DNA from 3 places in the Kitasatospora sp. NPDC127116 genome. Region 3 is predicted to be linked to each of the others. Evidence: riboswitches for the same ligand, from Rfam matches in the RefSeq annotation. Region 3 holds a riboswitch; each other region holds the start of a gene.
What was found. A riboswitch is a leader RNA that binds a small molecule or an ion and turns the genes downstream of it on or off. The one in region 3 is predicted to bind thiamine pyrophosphate.

Region 1: it holds a riboswitch for thiamine pyrophosphate, as region 3 does, so the genes downstream of both, ACFVHV_RS13630 (cytosine permease) here and thiO (glycine oxidase ThiO) in region 3, are expected to answer to the same signal.
Region 2: it holds a riboswitch for thiamine pyrophosphate, as region 3 does, so the genes downstream of both, thiC (phosphomethylpyrimidine synthase ThiC) here and thiO (glycine oxidase ThiO) in region 3, are expected to answer to the same signal.

The regions. Positions count from the first base shown of each region.
Region 1 is NZ_JBHXTL010000026.1:63,992-68,195, reverse strand. Features, by position in the region: gene ACFVHV_RS13635 (S1C family serine protease) at 17-1,873, opposite strand; TPP riboswitch at 2,118-2,262, shown strand; gene ACFVHV_RS13630 (cytosine permease) at 2,255-3,673, shown strand; gene ACFVHV_RS13625 (glycerophosphodiester phosphodiesterase family protein) at 3,815-4,204, shown strand, end outside.
Region 2 is NZ_JBHXTL010000071.1:22,426-26,629, forward strand. Features, by position in the region: gene thiC (phosphomethylpyrimidine synthase ThiC) at 1-1,697, opposite strand, end outside; TPP riboswitch at 1,692-1,826, opposite strand; gene ACFVHV_RS26200 (DUF5326 family protein) at 2,048-2,248, opposite strand; gene ACFVHV_RS26205 (hypothetical protein) at 2,527-3,798, shown strand; gene tenA (thiaminase II) at 3,892-4,204, opposite strand, start outside.
Region 3 is NZ_JBHXTL010000152.1:8,455-12,658, reverse strand. Features, by position in the region: gene ACFVHV_RS37895 (thiazole synthase) at 1-115, opposite strand, end outside; gene thiS (sulfur carrier protein ThiS) at 119-373, opposite strand; gene thiO (glycine oxidase ThiO) at 370-1,545, opposite strand; TPP riboswitch at 1,549-1,661, opposite strand; gene ACFVHV_RS37880 (NAD(P)/FAD-dependent oxidoreductase) at 1,745-2,953, shown strand; gene ACFVHV_RS37875 (Rv2175c family DNA-binding protein) at 2,996-3,361, shown strand; gene thiE (thiamine phosphate synthase) at 3,361-4,014, shown strand; gene ACFVHV_RS37865 (polyprenyl synthetase family protein) at 4,072-4,204, opposite strand, start outside.

The sequences.
Region 1 (4,204 bases), on a different contig from region 3:
TCGGTGCGGGCGGGGGTCACGACTGGTCGCCCTCGCGCTGACCGAGGGTGACCTTGGTGTTGAAGGTCTGGCCGTTGCGGGTGTACTCGACGTCGACGGTCTCGCCGGGCTTGTGCGTCCAGATCCGGCTGACCAGGGCCGGGCCGTTGTCGATCGGCACGCCGCCGAGCTTGGTGATGACGTCGCCCGGCTTGAGGCCGGCCTTGTCGGCCGCGCCGCCGGGGGTGACGGCCGGCTGGCCCTGGATGTCCTTGGTCTGGATCTGCGCGCCGTCGCCCTTGTAGTCGTCGTTGCGCAGCACGTCGAGCTTGGCGTAGACCGGCTTGCCGGTCTTGATCAGGGTGTCCGCGACCCACTTGGCCTGGTTGATCGGGATGGCGAAGCCCAGGCCGATGCTGCCGGCCCGGCCGTTGGCGGAGGCGTTGGACTGGATCGCCGAGTTGATGCCGATCACCGCGCCGCCGGAATCGAGCAGCGGGCCGCCGGAGTTGCCGGGGTTGATCGAGGCGTCGGTCTGCAGGGCGTTCATGTACGAGGCCTGCGAGCCGGTGTCGTCGCCGGAGGCCACCGGGCGGTCCTTGGCGCTGATGATGCCGCTGGTGACGGTGGACTCCAGGCCGTACGGCGCACCGATCGCGACGGTGGCGTCACCGACGTTGACCTTGTCGGAGTCGGCCAGCGGCAGCGGGGTCAGCTTGCTCTTCGGCGGGTTGTCGATCTTGACCACGGCGACGTCGTAGCCCTCGGCGTGGCCCAGCACCGAGGCGCTGTAGGAGCTGCCGTCGGCGAACTTGACGGTCAGTTTGCCGCCGTTGAGGGTCGGCGCGACCACGTGGTTGTTGGTGAGGATGTGGCCCTCGGTGTCGAAGACGAAGCCGGTGCCGGTGCCCGACTCGCCGTTGCCCTGCGCCTTGATGGTGACGACGCTGGGCAGCGCCTTCTGCGCGATGGCGGCGATCGAGCCGGGGGCGGGCTCGTTCTTCTGGGTGTCGCTGGCCTGCACGGTGGTGCTGCGGTGGTCGTTCGCGGAGCTGCCGCGGTCGGTGTTGTCGGTGACGGTCACGCCGAGCACGCCGCCGGCCACACCGGCGACCAGCGCGACGGCCGCGATCAGGGCGACCAGGCCGCCGCGCTTCTTGCGCGGGCCGCCGGGGCCGACCGGACCGCCGGGGTGGTCCGCCGGGTAGCCGAGCGGGCCCGCCGGGCCGCCGGGGTAGCCCGCGCCGCCGGCGGTGGAGTCGTGGGTGGGGCCCCAGCCGCCGAGCGGCTGACCGGCCCCGAAGGGGTGGTGGCCGTGTGCGGCGGGGACGGCGGGCGCGACCGGGGCGGCGCCGTAGCCCTCGTGCGCGACGGGGGCGGCCGGAGCGGCGCCGTAGCCCTCGTGCGTGCCGGCCGCCGGGACGCCGTGGGTCGGGGTGGCGTACGGGTTGTCGGCCGGCGGCAGCGCCGGGGCGGCGGGGGCCGCGGCCTGGGCGGGCGCGGCGGGCGGGGCCGCCGGAGCCTGCGGGGCGGGCGGCAGGACCGGCGGCGGCGCGTCGATGTAGCCGGTGACCGGGTCGACGGCCGGCTGCTCGGCGGCGGGCGCCGCGGGGGCCGCGGGGGCCTCCGGTGCGGGCACCTTGGTGAAGGCGACGGTGGGCTTGTGCCCGCCCTCGGCCGGGACACCCTCGGCCGCGACGGCGTCGACGGGCGGTGCCGCCTCGACGGGGGCGGCCTCGACGGCGCCCGACTCCGGCTCGGGCACCCGCCGGAAGGCCATGGTCGGCTGGTGCCCGCCCTGAGCGGGGCCTTCGGAAGCGGACTCGGCCGCCCCCGGCCCGGCGGGCTGCTCCCCCTGCGGCCCGGTGGGCCCAACCTCGCGCTCGGTGCTCACGGACGACCTCCATAGCTGGCAGAACCAAGGACCATAGTTTTTCGCACTGTCGATTCGATTGCCGTAAGGACCCCTCTGAAGAACTCATAAGAATCCTTAGCCGACGCAGACGCCGACACCCGACACCGGCACCGACGCCGGCACCGACGGCCGAGGCTCCCCTCCCCCGCCGGGCGTCCCGCGATGCGGACCGCGCACCCTCGGCCTTGGGCGTTCGCCCCCGTGCCGGTTAGCCTGTCGCTCCAAACTGACACGCGGGAGCTTGGACCCACCAGGCTGAGAGTGCGCATGTCGACCGTACGCCACACGAGTGACGGACGGTCGAGGGGGCGCTGACCGCCGGAACCTGTCCGGGTAATGCCGGCGTAGGGAGTATCGGCCATGCCGCCTGCTTCGCCATCCTCTTCTTCGGGCGCGAACGTTCCCGCCCCCGGTGCGGACGCCTCCGCCGCGGGCGCGACCGCCGTCCTGGAGCGCCCCGAGCACGTCGAAGCGCCCCTGGTGCTGGACACCGAGCCGCCGCGCACGCTGCGCTTCCGGGACCACTTCGCGCTCTGGATGAACCTGGGCGTCAGCCTGATCGGCTTCTCCACCGCCGCCACCGTGCTCGGCGCCCCCGGCAGCGAGCTGTCGCTGGCCGCCGCGGTGACCGCGATCACGGTCGGTACGGCGGTCGGCACCGCGATGCTCGGCGTGGCCTCGCTGATCGGGGCCCGCACCGGCGCCCCCGCGATGGCGAACCTGCGCGGGCTGTTCGGCACCCGGCTGTCGTACCTGCCGACGGTGCTGAACATCGTGCAGTGCATCGGCTGGGGCGTGTTCGAGCTGCTGACCATCTCGGCGGGCGCGCAGACCGTCGCGCACACCACCGGCTACCGCTGGCTGTTCGTCCTGCTCGCGGGCGCGCTGACCACGGCGCTGACCATCTGGCCGCTGGGCTCGATCGCGGTGCTGCGCCGCTTCGTGGCCGGGGCGGTCGCGGTGGCCATGGTGTACTTCACCGTCCAGCTGGGCCGCCAGGGCGTGCCGGACCCGGGGGCGGGCAACTGGCACGGCTTCCTGGGCGCCACCGACGCGATGATCGCCGTTTCGGTCTCCTTCGTCCCGCTGGCCGCCGACTACACCCGGCACTCGCGCTCCCCGCGCTCGGCGTTCTGGGGCAGCTTCTCCGGCTACACGATCGCCCAGGTCTGGTGCTACGTGCTCGGCCTGATGGCGCTGCTGCAGTCGGACGGCGATCCGAACCGGATCTTCGACTCCTTCCTCGGGGTCTGGGCCGGCTGGCTGTTCCTGCTGGTGCTGGTGCTGCGCGAGACGGACCAGTCCTTCGCCAACGTGTACTCGACGGCGATGTCGGTGCAGAACCTGCTGCCGAAGGTGGACCGCCGGGTGCTCTCCGGCGCGATCGGCGCGCTGACCACCGTGCTGGCGCTGCGGATCGACGAGTTCACCGACACCTACTACGGCTTCCTCGGTCTGATCGGCTCGGTGTTCGTGCCGCTGCTGGCGGTGCTCGTGGTGGACTACTTCCTCGGTGCCGGGCGGCGCGGCTGGAACCTCTCCGCCGACGCGCCGTCCCGCTGGCCGATGCTGCTGCCGTGGGCCCTGGGCTTCGCGGTCTACCAGTTCATCGCGCCGACCAAGGTGGCCGGCTGGTGGACGGACTTCTGGACCTCGGCCCAGGAGTCGCTGCACTTCACCCCGCAGGAGTGGACCTCCGCCTCGCTGTTCGCCTTCCTGGTGCCCGCCCTGGTCACCTGGGCGCTCACCCCGCTCTCCCGCCGCGCCGACCGGCACTGAGCGGGCCGCCCCGCACCGGGCGAAGCGGGGGCGGCCCGGCCCCGCGGGCCCGGCCGGGACGGCCCCGCGGGAAGGAAGACGGCCCCACAGGTTGGGGCCGTCTTTGTCCGCGCTTCACCTGTGCCGCCTATCGTTGGGCCTGTGACCAGCCCAGACCTGTCCTCGCCGGCGGCGCGCACCGTGCCGTCCGTCCAGGTGATCGCCCACCGCGGTTCCTCCCACGCCCTGCCCGAGCACACCCTCGCGGCCTACCGGCGCGCGCTCGACGAGGGCGCCGACGCGCTGGAGTGCGATGTCCGGGTCACCGCCGACGGCGCGCTGGTCTGCGTGCACGACCGCCGGATCGGCCGGGTCTCCAACGGCCGGGGCACCGTCTCGGCGATGACCCTCGCCGAGCTGGAGGCCTACGACTTCGGCGCCTGGAAGACCGGCCGCCCCAGCGTCGACCCGGAGCTGCGCGGCGTGCTGCGGCTGGAGCGGCTGCTGGAGCTGGTGGTGGAGTGCGGCCGCCCGGTGGACCTGGCGATCGAG
Region 2 (4,204 bases), on a different contig from region 3:
CCGTGCTCGTCGCGGATCTTCTGGGAGATCTTCATCGAGCAGAACTTCGGGCCGCACATCGAGCAGAAGTGCGCGGTCTTGGCGGGCTCGGCGGGGAGGGTCTCGTCGTGGAAGGCGCGGGCGGTCTCCGGGTCGAGGGCCAGGTTGAACTGGTCCTCCCAGCGGAACTCGAAGCGGGCGTCGGAGAGGGCGTCGTCCCAGGCCTGGGCGCCGGGGTGGCCCTTGGCCAGGTCGGCGGCGTGGGCGGCGATCTTGTAGGTGATCACACCGGTCTTGACGTCGTCCCGGTTGGGCAGGCCCAGGTGCTCCTTGGGGGTCACGTAGCAGAGCATCGCGGTGCCCCACCAGGCGATCATCGCCGCGCCGATGCCCGAGGTGATGTGGTCGTAGCCGGGGGCGACGTCCGTGGTCAGCGGGCCGAGGGTGTAGAACGGCGCCTCGTCGCAGATCTCCTTCTGGAGATCCATGTTCTCCTTGATCTTGTTCATCGGGACGTGGCCCGGGCCCTCGATCATCACCTGGACGTCGTGCTCGCGGGCGATCCGGCCGAGCTCGCCGAGGGTCTTCAGCTCGGCGAACTGCGCCTCGTCGTTGGCGTCCGCGATCGAGCCCGGGCGCAGGCCGTCGCCGAGCGAGAAGGTGACGTCGTAGGAGGCCAGGATGGAGCAGAGTTCCTCGAAGTTGGTGTAGAGGAAGTTCTCCTGGTGGTGGGCCAGACACCAGGCCGCCATGATCGAGCCGCCGCGCGAGACGATGCCGGTCTTGCGGCGCGCGGTGAGCGGGACGTAGCGCAGCAGCACGCCGGCGTGGACGGTCATGTAGTCGACGCCCTGCTCGCACTGCTCGACGATCGTGTCCCGGTAGACCTCCCAGCTCAGCTCCTCGGCCCTGCCGTCCACCTTCTCCAGGGCCTGGTACAGCGGCACGGTGCCGATCGGCACCGGGGAGTTGCGCAGGATCCACTCGCGGGTGGTGTGGATGTTGCGGCCGGTGGAGAGGTCCATGACGGTGTCCGCTCCCCAGCGGGTGGCCCAGGTCATCTTCTCCACCTCCTCCTCGATCGAGGAGGTGACGGCGGAGTTGCCGATGTTGGCGTTGATCTTCACCAGGAAGTTGGTGCCGATGACGGCCGGCTCCACCTCCGGGTGGTTCACGTTGACCGGGATGACGGCCCGGCCGCGGGCCACCTCGGCGCGCACGTACTCCGGCGCCAGGCCCTCGCGCAGCGCCACGAACTCCATCTCCGGCGTCACCACACCCCGCTTGGCGTAGGCGAGTTGGGTGACGGCGGCGCCACCGCGACCGCGCAGCGGGCGACGCGGCCGGCCCGGGAAGACGGCGTCCAGGTTGCGCAGGTTCCCGCCGCGCGGCGAGGTGTGCTTGATCCCGTCGTCCTCGGGGCGCGGCTCGCGGCCGTCGTACTCCTCGACGTCGCCGCGCTGGCGGATCCAGGCGTCCCGCAGGGCGGGCAGGCCGCGCCGCACATCGGGCTCGAAGGACGGGTCGGTGTACGGGCCGGAGGTGTCGTACAGCGGGACGGACCCGCCGTTGGAGAGCCGCACCTCGCGGTACGGAACGCGCAGGTCGGGACGCGACCCCTCGCGGTAGGACTTGCGCCAGGCCGGGGTCGGGTAGCCGGTGCGCTCGCTGCTGGGGGCGCCCTGGGCAGACTGCGGCTGTGCTTCGAACGTGGTCATCTGACCTCTACTCCCTACGCCGGCATTACCCGGTCAGGTTCCTGCGGTCGACGCAGCCGTCGGTCCGTCCGTCGACGTCCCGGTCAGCGTCCTCTCAGCCCGGTGCTCCGAGCTCCCGCGTCGCAGGCGGTGTTGCCTGCACACGACGCCCAACACCGTAGCGAGCCGATCGCCGCAGGTCCAGAGCGCCCCACCCCGCCCGGTCGGCCGCGCCGGCACGACCGATGTCGTCGTCGACCTCTTCGGCTACTACCGCAACCAGTAGCCGATCGGATACCGGAGAACGGCCGAGGCCCGGTCCCCCCTCTCGTGGGGGGCCGGGCCTCAGGGCGGCGTTACGGGGTGGTGGGTCAGCTCTTGGCGGCCTTCTTCACCAGGACCACCACGGCGGCGGCGATGCCGACCACCACCAGCAGCTTGATCACGATCGAGAGCAGGGCGCCGACGACGCCGAACACGAAGGCGACGATGTTCCAGGCCAGCACCAGGACCAGCACCGGGATGACGATGTTGCGCACCCAGGAGGGCAGCGACTTCCAGAGCTCAGCCATGTCGGTTCCTCTTCTCCCCTCGGGTCGGCCGCCGTCCGGTGCCGCATCCCGCTTGCTTTCGGTACTTCGATCGTACGGTGGCGCGAGTGCCGGAACGAGGCCCAACGGCCCGGAGAGAACCCCGAGATCACCCCGAGCCCGACCCCCCGGGTGACCCCCGAGAATTCGTCCGGCGGCGTACAACCCCCGGCGTTCCCAAGCGTCCAACCAGTGCCGGAAGAACGCCCGTCCGGTGCCATCGACCAGGGGGGAACCTGATCATGCGGGCCAGAACAGCCGTGTCCACAGCCGCTCTCGCGGCGCTCAACCTGACCGTGGCGGCGCTCGCCGCGGTCCCGGCGACCGCGGCACCGGCGGCCGTGACCGCTGCCGCCGACGTGACCGCACCGGCCGGGTTCGTCGGGATGTCCCCGACCCGGATCCTGGACACCCGCTCCTACGACCAGACCCCGTCGCACGACCACTTCGGACCGCTCAAGGAAGGCGAGTACTACAGCACCCCGGTGTCGCAGCGCTGCGGCAGCCACCCGCCGATGTACTGCGGCTCCGCCGTGCCGACCGACGCCACGGCCGTGGTGGTCAACCTCACCGTGACCGACCCGACCGCCGACGGCTTCGTCACGCTCGCCGCCAAGGCCGGCCCGGCCGGCACCAAGCCCGCCACCTCCAGCATCAACTTCAAGGCCGGCCAGACCATCTCCAACCTGGTCACGATCGCGGTCGGTCCGGTCGGCCGGGGCGCCCCGTGGATCAACGTCTACAACAACGCGGGCACCGCCCATGTCGTGCTCGACGTGGTCGGGTACTACCGGACCGCGGCGCCCGACAAGTACGGCCCGCTGACCCCGACCCGGATCGCCGACAGCCGCAGCGACGGCACCGGGCGGCTCGGCGGCGACGCGGTGCGCAGCTACCAGGTCGCCCGCCCCGAGCTGGGGACCGCGGACGCCACCTCGGTGGTCCTCAACGTCACCACCACGGACGGCTCCTGGGACAGTTTCCTGACCGCGTACCCGAGCGGGACGCAGCGGCCCGCCTACGGCTCGAACGTCAACTTCCCGGTGGGATCGACGGTCGCGAACCAGGTCGTGGTGCCGGTCGGCGCGGACGGGCGGATCGACGTCTACAACCGCGCCGGCTGGGTGCACGTGATCGTCGACGTCGTCGGCTACTACGGGCCGTCCGGAAGGGGCCTGTTCAGCGCGCTCACGACGCCGGTCCGCAACCTCGACACCCGGATCACCGGCGGCAAGCTCCAGCAGGGGGCGACCACGGCCGTCCAGGCCGTGCCCGCGGACGGCTCCGTCCCGAACGTGCTGGGTGTCGAGGCCAACGTCACGATCACCGACGTCACCGACTCCGGCCACCTCACGGTGTTCCCGGGCGGGGGCCTGCCGCCGAACACCTCCACCGTGAACGTCGAACCCGGGCAGACCGTCGCCAACTCGGTGACCACCGGGGTCACCGGCGGGGGCACCTACTCGGTCTTCAACCACGGCGGCCCGGTGAACGTCGTCGCCGACCTGACCGGCTACTTCGTCACCGGCTGACCCGGCACCGCCCGTCGTCCCGGCAGCGCCCGCCCGTCGTCCGTACGGCACCTGGACGGCGGGCGGACGACCGGCGGACGCACCCGCGCGGCTTCAGACCGGCCAGCGCTCTCCGCGCCAGGCCGCGTCCCAGAACATCCACTCGTAGCGCGAGGTGGTCACGAAGTGCTCGACCACCTTGCGGCGCTCGGCCGCGGACAGCTCCTCACCGAGCCGGTCGGTGAGCGCCAGCACCCGGCGGACCACCGACTGGAAGGCCTCGTCGCCGTAGGTGGCGATCCACTTGCTGTACAGCGGGTCGGGCGAGCCCTGGGCGAGCAGCGCCTCGCCGACCCGGGCGTAGATCCAGTAGCAGGGCAGCACCGCGCCGACCGCCTCGGCGAAGGAGCCGCCGTAGACGGTGGCC
Region 3 (4,204 bases):
TGCCGGAGGCGAGCAGCGCGCGCTCCAGGACCTCCAGGCTGGGGGCGCCCCCGGTGCCCATGATCAGCCGGGAGGAGAAGGCCGTCCCGGCGATGGTCAGAAGGTCGTCGGCCATGGTTCAGCCTCCCTGCACGGCGGTGAGGATCTCGATCCGGTCGCCGCCGGCCAGCGCCGTCCCGGGCCACGAACCGCGGGGCACCACGGCCTCGTTGAGCGCGGCGGCGACGCCGGTGTTGGCGGCGCTGACGGCGGCCACCACCTCGGCGAGGGTGGTCGTGGCGGACACCCGGCGGGGCTCGCCGTTGACGGTCAGGGCGATCTCGTTCGGGGTGATCTCGTTCGGGGCGATCTCGTTCGGGGCGATCTCGGTCATGCGGAGGCCTTCGCAGCGGGGGGTTCGGGGGAGAAGCGCAGGGGCGTGAACGGCCTTGCCGTTTCGGGGACTTCACCGGTGGCCAGGTACTCGGAGAGCAGGTCGGCGGTCACCGGGGTGAGCAGCACGCCGTTGCGGTAGTGGCCGGTGGCGGCGACCAGCCCGGGCAGTGACGTCGGGCCGAGCAGCGGGGCGTTGTCCGGCGAGCCGGGGCGCAGCCCGGCGGAGGTCTCCAGCAGCGGGAGTTCGGTGATTCCCGGGACCAACTCGTGCGCGTCGCGCAGGAGTTCGTACACCCCGCCGGCGGTGACGGTGGTGTCGTAGCCCTGCTCCTCGGTGGTCGCGCCGACCACCAGCTCGCCGTTCTCCCGGGGCACCAGGTACAGGTGCCGGCCGCGGACGACGGCGCGGACGTTGCGGGACAGGAACGGGCGGTAGGCGTCCGGGACGTGCAGCCGCAGCACCTGCCCCTTCACCGGGCGGATCGCGGGCAGCACACCGTCGGGCAGGCCGGGCAGCCGGTGGCTGTGCGGGCCGGCGGTGAGGACGACCTGCCCGGCGCCCACCCGTTCCCCGGTCGAGAGCCGGGCGCCGGTCGCGCGGCCGTCCTCGACCAGCAGCTCGACGGCCTCCGCGCGGTGCAGCAGGACGTCCGCGTTCTCGCAGGCGGCGGCCAGGGCGGTGAGCAGGCGCCGGGGGTCCACCTGGTGGTCGTCCGCGACGTGCAGGCCGCCGCGCACGCCGGGGGCGAGCATCGGCTCCAGCCTGCGGGCCTCCCGGCCGGTCAGCCAGGTCGAGTCCAGGCCGAGCCGCTGGTGGAAGGCGTGCAGCTCGCGCAGTTCCTCGCGGTCGTCGGAGTCCAGCGCCACGGCGACGGTGCCGCAGCGGCGGTAGCCGGTGTCCCGGCCGCCGCTCGCCTCGGAGAGCTCGGCGGCGAAGGCCGCGTACCGCTCGTTCGAGGCCATCCCGAGGCGCAGCAGCGGCTCCTCGCCGTACTGCAGCTCGGTGACCGGGGCGAGCATCCCGGCCGCGACCCCGGCGGCCCCGCCGCCGGGGGAGGGGTCGACCACGATCACGTTCCGCAGCCCGCGCTGCGCGGCGCGCCAGGCGACGGCGAGGCCGATGACGCCCCCGCCGATCACCAGCACGTCGGCGTGGGCGCCTGATGGCAAGCGTGACAAAGCTGCTCTTCTCCCTTCGCCGGTATGACCCGGATCAGGTTCGGACGGTCGCAGGCCGTGCCAGCCCGCCTCTCAGCCCGGTGCGCCGGGCTCCCGTGTGGTGCCCCCACCTTAACGCCGGGGGTCGGCCCGGCCGAAGGCCCGTACAGCGGGCGGACGGCCCGCAGGCCGCCGCGTCGCGCTGAGTACAGTGACGGGCGTGGCAGAGCTGAGCGGAACGGATCAGGTGGTCGTCGTCGGAGCCGGGCTGGCCGGGGCGCAGTGCGCCCTCAAGCTGCGGCAGGGCGGCCGGCAGGGGCCGATCGTGCTGGTCGGCGAGGAGCCGCACGCGCCGTACGACCGGCCGCCGCTCTCCAAGGACGTGCTGCTCGGCAAGGCCGACTCCACCGCCCTGGACATCGACTACGGGCAGCTCGGCATCGAGCTGCTCACCGGCCGCCGGGCCACCGGCCTGACCCCCGGCGTGCTGCACACCGACGGCGGCGACCTCCCGTACGGCTCGCTGGTGATCGCCACCGGCGCCGTCCCGCGGGCCCTGCCCGGGGCCGAGCGCGCGCACCTGCTGCACACCCTGGACGACGCCCTGGCGCTGCGCGCGCTGCTGCGCCCCGGGCTGCGGCTGGTGCTGGTCGGCGCGGGCTGGATCGGCGCCGAGGTGTCCACCGCGGCCCGCGCGGCGGGCTGCGGGGTGACCGTGGTCGAGGCCGGCCCGGCGCCGCTGCCCGGCGCGCTGCCGACCGAGGTCGGCTCGGCGATGGCCGCCTGGTACGCCGGGGCCGGGGTCGACCTGCGCTGCGGGGTCGGCGTGGCCGCCGTCGAGCCCGGCGCGGTGCTGCTGGCGGACGGCTCGCACCTGCCCGCCGACGAGGTGGTCGTCGGCATCGGGGCCCGCCCCGCGACCGGCTGGCTGGCCGGAACCGGGGTCGAGCTGGACGCGGCCGGCGCCGTCGTGGTGGACGGGCGGCTGCGCACCTCGGTGCCCGGCGTGTTCGCGGCCGGCGACTGCGTCAGCTACCCCTCGGCCCGGGCCGGGGCCCGGCTGGCCGTCCAGCACTGGGACCACGCCCTGCAGTCCGGCGAGGCGGTGGCCGCAGCCGTCCTGGGCGCGGACGCGCCGGCCTACGACCCGGTGCCGTACTTCTGGTCCGAGCAGTTCGGCCGGATGGTCCAGTACGCCGGCCGGCACGCCGAGGGCGACGAGCTGCTGTGGCGCGGCTCCCCGCGGGACGGCGACTGGTCGGTGCTCTGGCTGCGCGACGGCGTGCCGAGCGCGCTGCTGGCCGTGGACCGGCCGCGCGACCTCACCCAGGGGCGGAGGCTGATCGAGCGCGGTACGGCCCTGGATCCGGCCCGGGCGGGCGACCCGGCGGTGCCGCTGAAGTCGGCCGTCGCGGGGTAGCGCCTGGTGCGCGGTGGGCCGCGGAGGTGGCAGTCTGGTGGCGTGAGTGAGATCGAAAGCAAGATTGAAGCCCTGGTCACCGACTGGATGTACCTGCCCGACATCTCGGAGCAGTGGGGGGTCCGGGTCACCGAGGTGCGTGACCTGGTCAAGAACGGCGGCCTGATCGCCGTCCGGCGCGGGCCGAACAAGTCGCTGCAGGTCCCGGCGGCGTTCATCGACGGCCCGGGCCTGGTCAAGCACCTGTCCGGCACCCTGACCGTCCTGCGGGACTGCGGGTACAACGACGTGGAGATCCTGGAGTGGCTCTTCACCGAGGACCCGTCGCTGCCCGGCAGCCCGATCCAGGCGCTCCGGGAGAACCGCGGCACCGAGGTGAAGCGCCGCGCCCAGGCGATGCTGATCTGATGGCGGCGGACACGCTGCGTACCCGGCTGGCCGACGCCCGGCTCTACCTGTGCACCGACGCCCGCCGGGAGCAGGGCGACCTCGCCGAGTTCCTGGACGCGGCGCTGGCGGGCGGGGTGGACATCGTCCAGCTGCGGGACAAGGGCCTGGAGGCCAAGCAGGAGCTGGAGGCCCTGGAGGTCTTCGCCGACGCCTGCCGCCGGCACGGCAAGCTGCTGGCCGTCAACGACCGCGCCGACGTCGCCCACGCGGCCCGGCCGGACGTGCTGCACCTCGGCCAGGACGACCTGCCGGTGCAGGCCGCCCGGGCGATCCTCGGCGAGGACGTGCTGATCGGCCGTTCCTGCCACGCCGAGTCCGAGGTGGACGCGGCGATCGCCGAACCCGGTACGGACTACTTCTGCACCGGCCCGGTCTGGCCGACCCCGACCAAGCCGGGCCGCCCGGCCCCGGGCCTCGGCCTGGTCTCGTACGCGGCGAAGCAGGACACCGACCGGCCGTGGTTCGCGATCGGCGGGATCGACCTCGGCAACCTGGACGAGGTGCTGGCCGCCGGTGCCCGCAGGATCGTCGTGGTGCGGGCCGTCACCGCCGCGGCGGATCCGCGGGCGGCCGCCGCCGAGCTGTCCCGCCGGGTGCGCGCCGCGCTCTGACCGGCCCGGATCAGCGGGATCCGGGGGCCCGCAGGCCCCCGGGGCCGTCGCCGTCCGTCAGTACTTGCGGACGGTGGCGGCCTCGGCCAGGGCCAGCAGCACCGTACGGGCCCGGTCGTCGGCGAGCGGAGCGGCCTCCAGCGCGGCCAGCGACTGCCGCATCAGCTCCTCGATCCGGTGCTCCACCAGC